2 regions of the Enterobacter sp. UPMP701 genome follow, and region 1 is predicted to be linked to the other one. Evidence: predicted binding sites of a transcription regulator. Region 1 holds the regulator's gene; the other holds the start of a gene.
What was found. The regulator PurR, encoded in region 1, represses purine synthesis genes. The targets are predictions, from matches to a motif close to CANGCAAACGTTTGCNTG.

Region 1 (4,583 bases):
ACGCGCATCTGCAGCGGTGGAACCACGGCGAAGGTGGCAGCTCCCCAGACGACCATCGCAATCGCCGCGCCGAATTCATTCCGCGCCAGCCACGGGATCGCAATCATGATGACAATCAGCAGGGTTAAGAACCCCTTCAGCGTCCCGCTCACGGAACGGTCGGCAAATTTCCCGCCGAGATAGTTGCCAATTGAGAAGCCGACGCCAATCAGCACCAGCATCGCGGTAACAAAGAGTGGCGTTGCGTGGGTAATGTCGTGCAAGACCGGCGAAATGTAGGTGTAGAGGGTAAACATCGCCCCTGCCCCCAGCACGGTGGTCAGCAGCGCGGAGAGCACCTGCGGACGCATCAGCACCGCCAGCTCTTTACGCACTTCCGGACGTTCGCCGGCGCTGCCTTTCGGCAGGGAGAAGAACAGTGCCACCATCGCGACCACGCCCAGCCCGGCCGTCGCCAGGAAGGACATCCGCCAGCCGATCGCTTCACCCAACCAGGTTGCCGCCGGTACGCCGCCAATGTTGGCAATCGTCAGCCCCATAAACATGGTCGCCACGGCGCTTGCCTGCTTGTGTTTCGGCACAACGCTCGCGGCCACGACCGACCCGAGCCCAAAGAACGCGCCGTGGTTGAGGCTGGTCAGAATGCGCGACAACATCAGGGTGGTGTAGTCCGGCGAAATGGCCGAAAGCACATTGCCGAGGGTGAAAATCGCCATCAGGAAAATCAGCGCATTGCGGCGCGCGCGGTGCGAAAGCAGAAGCGTCATCAGCGGCGCTCCCACCATCACTCCGATAGCGTAGGCGCTGATTAGCATACCGGCGGCCGGGATCGAGACGTCCACGCCCCGGGCGATAACAGGCAGTAACCCCATCGGGGAGAATTCAGTGGTGCCAATCCCAAAAGCGCCAATCGCCAGGGCCAGCAGGGGAAAATTGATTTTCATGCGTCAACTCCGGATGCCGTGTCATGTGGTGACACAGAACAAAGAAGCGGAAAGCATGACATCAATCACAAAAAATGAGAAGTTAACAAAATGGCAAAAGATTTTTGCCAGAGAAGTAACAATCAGGAGATCGGGAGGGAGAAGGCTCTCCCCCCGCGTAAATCAGTGCAGCGCAGCCGTCAGGCCAGCCGCGACAATCAGAGCCAGCACAATAACGGTGGTGAACAGCGAAAACTTCAGATCGGAACTCATCAATTTTTCTCCTTTTAATCCCCCCACGAAAAGTGAGCTTGCTCATTTTTGCACAATTTAGCTCAAAAATCTTCCTGGATTTAAGCTGATAAACACTTTAGCTCTTCCCCTTTTCATCAAGATAGGCCAAAATTCCACGCTAAATTTATTAGCGTACCGGCCATTGACCCCCTCCTGACGTCCCGTGTCGTTTTCCTGGCGTACCGCAATCCAAAATTGCGAGATAAGGGTGAGAGAAGGCAAACGTTTACCTTCAAGTTTTTCAGGAGTTTAGGATATGGTCTGGAGTGACATTTAATGGCAACAATTAAAGACGTAGCAAAACGCGCAAACGTTTCCACTACAACCGTATCACATGTAATTAACAAAACCCGCTTTGTGGCGGAAGAGACGCGCAACGCCGTCTGGGCTGCGATCAAAGAGCTGCACTACTCACCGAGTGCGGTTGCGCGTAGCCTCAAGGTTAATCACACCAAGTCTATTGGTCTGCTGGCGACCAGCAGCGAAGCGGCCTATTTTGCCGAGATCATTGAAGCGGTAGAGAAAAACTGCTTCCAGAAAGGCTATACCCTGATTCTGGGCAACGCATGGAATAGCATAGAAAAACAGCGTGCCTATCTGTCGATGATGGCGCAAAAGCGCGTGGATGGCCTGCTGGTGATGTGCTCCGAGTACCCGGAATCCGTACTGTCGATGCTGGAAGAGTATCGCCATATCCCTATGGTGGTGATGGACTGGGGCGAAGCGCGCGCCGACTTCACCGATTCCGTCATCGATAACGCCTTCGAAGGCGGTTACATGGCGGGCCGTTATCTGATCGAACGCGGCCACCGCGAGATTGGCGTAATCCCGGGTCCGCTGGAGCGCAACACCGGTGCGGGCCGCCTGGCCGGATTTATGAAAGCGATGGAAGAGGCGCTGATTACCGTGCCGGAAAACTGGATCGTGCAGGGTGACTTTGAGCCGGAATCAGGCTACCGCGCGATGCAGCAGATCGTCTCCCAGCAGCACCGTCCGACCGCCGTCTTCTGCGGGGGCGACATCATGGCCATGGGTGCACTCTGCGCCGCAGACGAGCTTGGCCTGCGCGTCCCGCAGGATATTTCCGTGATCGGCTATGACAACGTGCGCAACGCGCGCTTCTTCACGCCAGCGCTGACCACCATTCACCAGCCGAAAGATTCGCTGGGTGAAACGGCCTTCAATATGCTGCTGGACAGGATCGTCAACAAGCGTGAAGAGTCGCAGTCCATTGAAGTTCATCCACGCCTCATCGAGCGCCGCTCCGTTGCGGATGGTCCTTTCCGCGACTACCGTCGTTAATCTTCTTCCGGGGCCAGTCAGTCTGGCTCCCGTAACCATTCCCGGTTAAGCGTTTCGCTGTCACCCAGATAATCCAGCAGCCAGGCCATAGCGGGTGAGACATCATTTTGTTGCCAGGTGAGACAGCAGGCCGCATCCGGGAACGGGTTCTCCAGCGTTAGCTCTATCCACTCTCCGGTGTCGATACGCGGACGCGCAAAATGGGCGGGCACCATGCCTACGCAGAGTCCGGCACTGAGGCACGTCGCCGACGATCCCCAGTCAGGGGCGACAACCCGCCGCTGGTTGTCCAGCAGCCATGTAATTCGCTTCGGCAGTGAACGGGAGGTATCCTCCAGCACCAGCGACGGCCAGCTGCGCAGCGTATCGTCGCTCAGCGGCCCTTCCATCGCCGCCAGGGGATGATCGCTTGCCACCACACATTTCCAGCTCAGCATCCCCATATCGCGAAAGGCGTAACGTCCCCCGACGGGGATCGCCTGGGTCGCGCCAATCGCCATCTCTACCCTGCCGTCCGCCAGCGCATCCCAGACGCCGTTGAACACCTCCTGCGAGACCCGCAGTTCAACGTCAGAGAAATGCCGATAAAAATCGACAATCATCTGCCGGGTGCGCTTGGGCTTAACGATGTTATCCACCGCAATGGAAAGGTGTCCCCGCCAGCCGTTCGCGATCTGCTGACACTGCTCGCGGGTGATCTGCATTTTTTTGATAACAGAACGCCCTTCTTTCAGAAACCACGCCCCTGCGGGCGTTAATTCCACATCACGATGCCGCCGTTCAAACAGCGGAACCGCCAGCCATTCTTCAAGCTGACGTACCGTATAGCTGATAGCCGAAGGGACGCGGTGCAACTCCTGCGCCGCAGCGCTAAAGCTGCCGTTACGCGCGACAGCATCGACCACTTCAAGAGAATAATCTGACCACATTTTCTGCCTGCAAAAAATTTGAATTCACCCGCCAAATATTAGCGTTTCACAAGCGGCTTTGCACTCCCTACACTCAGCGCCAATGTATACCTGCCTCCTCAGGAGAATAAAATAGTGCAACCCAGGAAAGGATTTTTAGTCTGGCTCGGCGGCTTAAGCGTGCTGGGCTTTTTGGCCACCGATATGTACCTGCCGGCCTTCGCCGCGATGCAGGAAGATTTGCAAACGCCTGCCGCGGCCATCAGCGCCAGCCTGAGTTTGTTCCTCGCCGGTTTTGCTTTCGCACAGCTGCTCTGGGGACCGCTCTCGGATCGCTTTGGTCGTAAACCGGTATTGCTGCTGGGGCTGGCCATTTTTGCCGTTGGCTGTCTGGGGATGTTATGGGTGCGCGATGCTACCTGGCTGCTGGTGCTGCGGTTTGCTCAGGCGGTCGGCGTCTGTGCCGCTGCCGTGACCTGGCAGGCGCTGGTCACCGACTACTACCCGGCAAACCGCACAAACCGTATTTTCGCTACCATTATGCCGCTGGTGGGTCTCTCACCTGCCCTCGCCCCGCTGCTGGGCAGCTGGATCCTCGCGCACTTTGACTGGCAGGCTATCTTTGCCACGCTGTTTGCCATCACGCTGGTGCTGATGCTGCCTGCGTTCGCTCTCAAGCCAGCGCATAAAAAAGAGGCGCATGCTGACGCGAAGCCGATTACCTTCACCTCCCTGCTGAGCGCAAAAGCATATCGCGGCAACGTTCTGATCTATGCCGCCTGTTCGGCGAGCTTCTTCGCGTGGCTGACCGGTTCGCCCTTTATTCTGCATGATATGGGCTACAGCCCGGCGGCCATTGGTCTGAGCTACGTTCCGCAGACCATCGCGTTCCTGGTGGGCGGGTACGGCTGCCGCGCGGCGCTGCAAAAATGGGAAGGCCAGCAAATGCTGCCGTGGCTGCTGGTGCTGTATGCGTTGAGCGTCATCGGGACCTGGGCCGTTGGCTTTATTCCGGGCGCGGGTCTTGCCGAAATATTGATTCCATTCTGCGTGATGGCCATCGCGAACGGGGCGATCTACCCTATCGTTGTGGCGCAGGCGCTGCGTCCGTTCCCGCAGGCGACAGGCCGCGCGGCTGCGCTGCAGAACACCCTGC
Region 2 (4,583 bases), on a different contig from region 1:
GCCCGTATCGCTATTGTTGTCCTGTTTATTATTTTTGGTTATCCCAAGCTGACGGGGTTTAGCGGCACCGTTCAGTATATGACGTCGCTCGGTGCTCCCATGCCGATGCTGGCGGCGATTATTGCGGTGGTGATGGAGGTCCCTGCCGCGATCCTGATCGTGCTCGGCTTTTTCACCCGCCCCCTCGCGGTGATCTTTGTTTTCTATACGCTGGGAACGGCGGTGATTGGTCACCATTACTGGGATATGACGGGTGATGCCGTCGTGCCCAATATGATTAACTTCTATAAGAACGTGAGTATCGCTGGCGCGTTTATTTTGCTGGCAATTACCGGGCCGGGGGCCATCTCCCTCGACCGACGTTAGCCCATAAAAAAAGGCCGCAAGCGCGGCCTTTTTATTTCTGCAACGCAGAGGAATTATGCGTATACCGGGAAGCGGGCGCAGATGTCCAGTACTTTACCTTTGACGCGCTCGATAACCGCGTCGTCATTGATGTTGTCCAGAACGTCACACATCCAGCCAGCCAGCTCTTTCACTTCCGCTTCTTTGAAGCCGCGGCGAGTAACGGCCGGAGAACCGATACGGATACCGGAGGTCACGAACGGGCTCTTCGGATCGTTTGGCACGCTGTTTTTGTTCACGGTGATGTTGGCGCGACCGAGGGCTGCGTCAGCTTCTTTACCGGTCAGGTTCTTATCAACCAGGTCCAGCAGGAACAGGTGGTTTTCAGTACCGCCAGACACCACTTTGTAGCCACGGTTCAGGAACACTTCCACCATCGCTTTGGCGTTCTTAGCAACCTGCTGCTGATACACCTTGAACTCTGGCTCCATCGCTTCTTTCAGCGCCACCGCTTTTGCCGCGATAACGTGCATCAGCGGGCCGCCCTGCGCGCTTGGGAATACAGCGGAGTTCAGTTTTTTATACAGCTCTTCGTCACCGCCTTTCGCCAGGATCAGGCCACCGCGTGGGCCCGCCAGGGTTTTGTGGGTGGTGGTGGTCACAACGTGAGCGTGAGGAACCGGGTTCGGGTAAACGCCAGCGGCGATAAGACCCGCCACGTGCGCCATGTCAACGAACAGGTATGCGCCGATGCTGTCTGCGATTTCACGCATTTTTGCCCAGTCAACGATACCGGAGTAAGCCGAGAAGCCACCGATGATCATCTTCGGCTTGTGCTCTTTGGCCTGCTTAGCCATGTCTTCGTAGTCAATTTTACCTGACTCATCAATACCGTAAGGGATGATGTTGTACAGTTTGCCGGAGAAGTTAACCGGAGAGCCGTGAGTCAGGTGGCCGCCCTGCGCCAGGTTCATACCCAGAACGGTATCGCCCGGCTGCAGCAGCGCGGTGTAGACCGCGAAGTTAGCCTGAGAGCCGGAGTGCGGCTGGACGTTCGCGTAGTCAGCGCCGAAGAGTTCTTTCGCACGGTCGATAGCCAGCTGCTCAACGATATCAACGTATTCGCAGCCACCGTAGTAGCGCTTGCCCGGGTAACCTTCAGCGTATTTGTTGGTCAGCTGAGAGCCCTGCGCCTGCATGACGCGCGGGCTGGTGTAGTTTTCGGAGGCGATCAGTTCGATGTGCTCTTCCTGACGTACTTTTTCCTGCTCCATAGCCTGCCACAGTTCGGCATCATAATCGGCAATGTTCATTTCACGCTTTAACATCCGCATCTCCTGACTCAGCTAACAAGTAAAATTTTGGCCTGAAAAGGCAGTCCTGTTGGACGACGGGCAACAGTATAACTGAATAGTTCTGTGATAACAGGTCTTGACAAACGATTTTACGCAAACGTTTTCCTTCACGCCACGCAAGGGTTTGAGGAATAAAGCTCTCATCATTTTCAACGGATTTCTTTTCAGGTTTGTGATGCATATTTTTCACGATGCAAAGAACCATTTACATTGCAGGGGTATTTTTATAAGATGCATTCAAAATACATCATTAAAGTAACATCAGAAGGATGCGCTCATGCTCGACGCCCAAACCATCGCTACCGTGAAGGCCACAATTCCCCTGCTGGTTGAAACGGGTCCTAAACTGACCGCCCATTTCTACGATCGCATGTTCACGCATAACCCGGAGCTCAAAGAGATTTTCAACATGAGCAACCAGCGTAACGGCGATCAGCGTGAAGCGCTGTTCAACGCTATTGCCGCCTACGCCAGCAACATCGAAAACCTGGCGGCATTGCTGCCTGCGGTGGAAAAAATCGCGCAGAAACACACCAGCTTCCAGATCAAACCCGAGCAGTACAACATTGTCGGCGGCCACCTGCTGGCAACCCTGGACGAAATGTTCAGCCCGGGTCAGGAGGTGCTGGACGCCTGGGGTAAAGCCTACGGCGTGCTGGCAAACGTATTCATCAACCGTGAAGCGCAAATCTACAGCGAAAACGCCAGTAAGAACGGCGGCTGGGAAGGCACACGCGCCTTCCGCATCGTTGAGAAAACCCCTCGCAGCGCATTGATCACCAGCTTTGAGTTCGAGCCAGTGGACGGTCAGCCGGTTGCCGATTACCAGCCGGGCCAGTATCTGGGCGTCTGGCTGAAGCCTGAAGGCTTTCCTCACCAGGAGATTCGCCAGTACTCCCTGACCCGCAAGCCAAATGGTAAAGGCTACCGCATCGCGGTGAAACGCGAGAACGGCGGTCAGGTATCCAACTGGCTGCATAACGAAGCCAACGTGGGCGACGTGGTCCATCTGGCCGCCCCGGCGGGCGACTTCTTTATGGCCGTTGAAACGAATACTCCGGTCACGCTGATCTCTGCGGGCGTCGGCCAAACGCCAATGCTGGCGATGCTGGACACGCTGGCGAAAGCAAACCACGGCGCGCAGGTCAACTGGTTCCACGCCGCGGAAAACGGTGACGTACACGCCTTTGCAGATGAAGTAAAAGCGCTCGGAGCGACCCTGCCGCGTTTCACCGCGCACACCTGGTATCGCCTGCCGACAGATGCAGACCGAGCAGCTGCACGCTTTGACAGCGAAGGTCTGATGAATTTAAGCCAGCTGGAAGGGGCGTTTAGCGCGCCGGAAATGCAGTTCTACGTGTGTGGACCGGTGGCGTTTATGCAGTATGCCGCGAAGCAGTTGGTTGAGCTGGGCGTAAATAAAGACAACATTCATTACGAATGTTTCGGGCCGCATAAAGTGCTGTAATGAAAAAAGCCCCTCGCTCGAGGGGCTTTTTTTTTGCCAGGTGGCGGCTACGCCATACCCGACCGACAAAATTTGTTAAATCGCCGCGTCGTCTTCTTCGCCGGTACGGATACGGATCACGCGCGCCACGTCAAAGACGAAGATTTTCCCGTCGCCAATTTTTCCCGTCTGCGCCGTGCGGATAATGGTATCAACGCAGGTATCGACGATATCGTCGCTGACCACGATTTCAATTTTCACTTTCGGCAGAAAGTCGACCATGTACTCTGCGCCACGATAAAGCTCGGTGTGGCCCTTCTGACGACCAAAACCTTTCACTTCCGTCACGGTCATCCCGGTGATGCCCACTTCCGCCAGCGCTTCACGTACATCATCCAGTTTGAAAGGTTTAATAATCGCATCAATCTTTTTCATGGTGGGTCCTTAAACTCTTGCCTGTAAGCTGCCTCGTAATCGATTGCTCACAGTACCATACGGCATTACTCTTTAAAATCGTTTGCTTCCAGCTCGTGGCGTGAGAGCAGCTTATAGAATTCGGTACGGTTGCGTCCGGCCATTCGCGCCGCGTGGGTCACGTTACCTTTGGTTATCTGCAGCAGCTTGCGCAGATAGTTCAGCTCGAACTGGTTACGCGCTTCCGCAAACGTCGGTAAGGCCGTGTTTTCCCCTTCCAGCGCCTGCTCCACCAGCGCGTCGCTGATAACCGGCGACGACGTCAGCGCCACGCACTGCTCAATCACGTTCACCAGCTGGCGCACGTTACCCGGCCAGCTTGCGGCCATCAGCCGTTTCATCGCATCGGTGGAAAACGCGCGCACGAACGGTTTATGACGATCGGCCGCCTGGCGCAGCAGATGGTTCGCCAGCAGCGGAATATCTTCCGCGCGTTCCGCCAGCGCCGGGATCTTCAGGTTCACCACGTTCAGACGGTAGTAGAGATCTTCACGGAACTCGTTGCGCGCCATCACTTTGGGCAAGTCGCGGTGGGTGGCGGAGATAATTCGCACGTTGATGTCGATGTCGCGGTTGCTGCCCAGCGGGCGCACTTTGCGCTCCTGAAGCACGCGCAGCAGTTTAACCTGCAGCGGCGCGGGCATGTCACCAATCTCGTCCAGGAACAGCGTGCCGCCTTCCGCGGCCTGGAAAAGCCCTTCACGGCTGCTTACCGCGCCGGTGAAGGCGCCGCGGGCATGACCAAACAGTTCAGATTCGAGCAATTGTTCCGGCAGCGCGCCGCAGTTGATGGCGATAAACGCGTTTTTACTGCGCGGGCTGGCGTTATGGATCGCCTGGGCCAGAATCTCCTTCCCGGTACCGCTCTGGCCGTTGATGAGCACGCTGACATCGGACTGCGCCACCATCCGCGCCTGCTCAAGCAGACGTAGCATAACGGGGCTGCGGGTGACGATGGATTC

Region 2: glyA (serine hydroxymethyltransferase) is a predicted target of PurR. The motif match lies at 1,791-1,808, and genes of this name have one in related genera.

What each region holds. Positions count from the first base shown of each region.
Region 1 is NZ_JBSKJN010000001.1:527,317-531,899, reverse strand. Features, by position in the region: gene ACWKXT_RS02600 (MFS transporter) at 1-944, opposite strand, end outside; gene cydH (cytochrome bd-I oxidase subunit CydH) at 1,107-1,196, opposite strand; gene purR (HTH-type transcriptional repressor PurR) at 1,494-2,519, shown strand; gene punR (DNA-binding transcriptional activator PunR) at 2,537-3,448, opposite strand; gene punC (purine nucleoside transporter PunC) at 3,563-4,583, shown strand, end outside.
Region 2 is NZ_JBSKJN010000004.1:281,139-285,721, forward strand. Features, by position in the region: gene ACWKXT_RS12840 (DoxX family protein) at 1-366, shown strand, start outside; gene glyA (serine hydroxymethyltransferase) at 420-1,673, opposite strand; gene hmpA (NO-inducible flavohemoprotein) at 1,978-3,168, shown strand; gene glnB (nitrogen regulatory protein P-II) at 3,244-3,582, opposite strand; gene glrR (two-component system response regulator GlrR) at 3,648-4,583, opposite strand, start outside.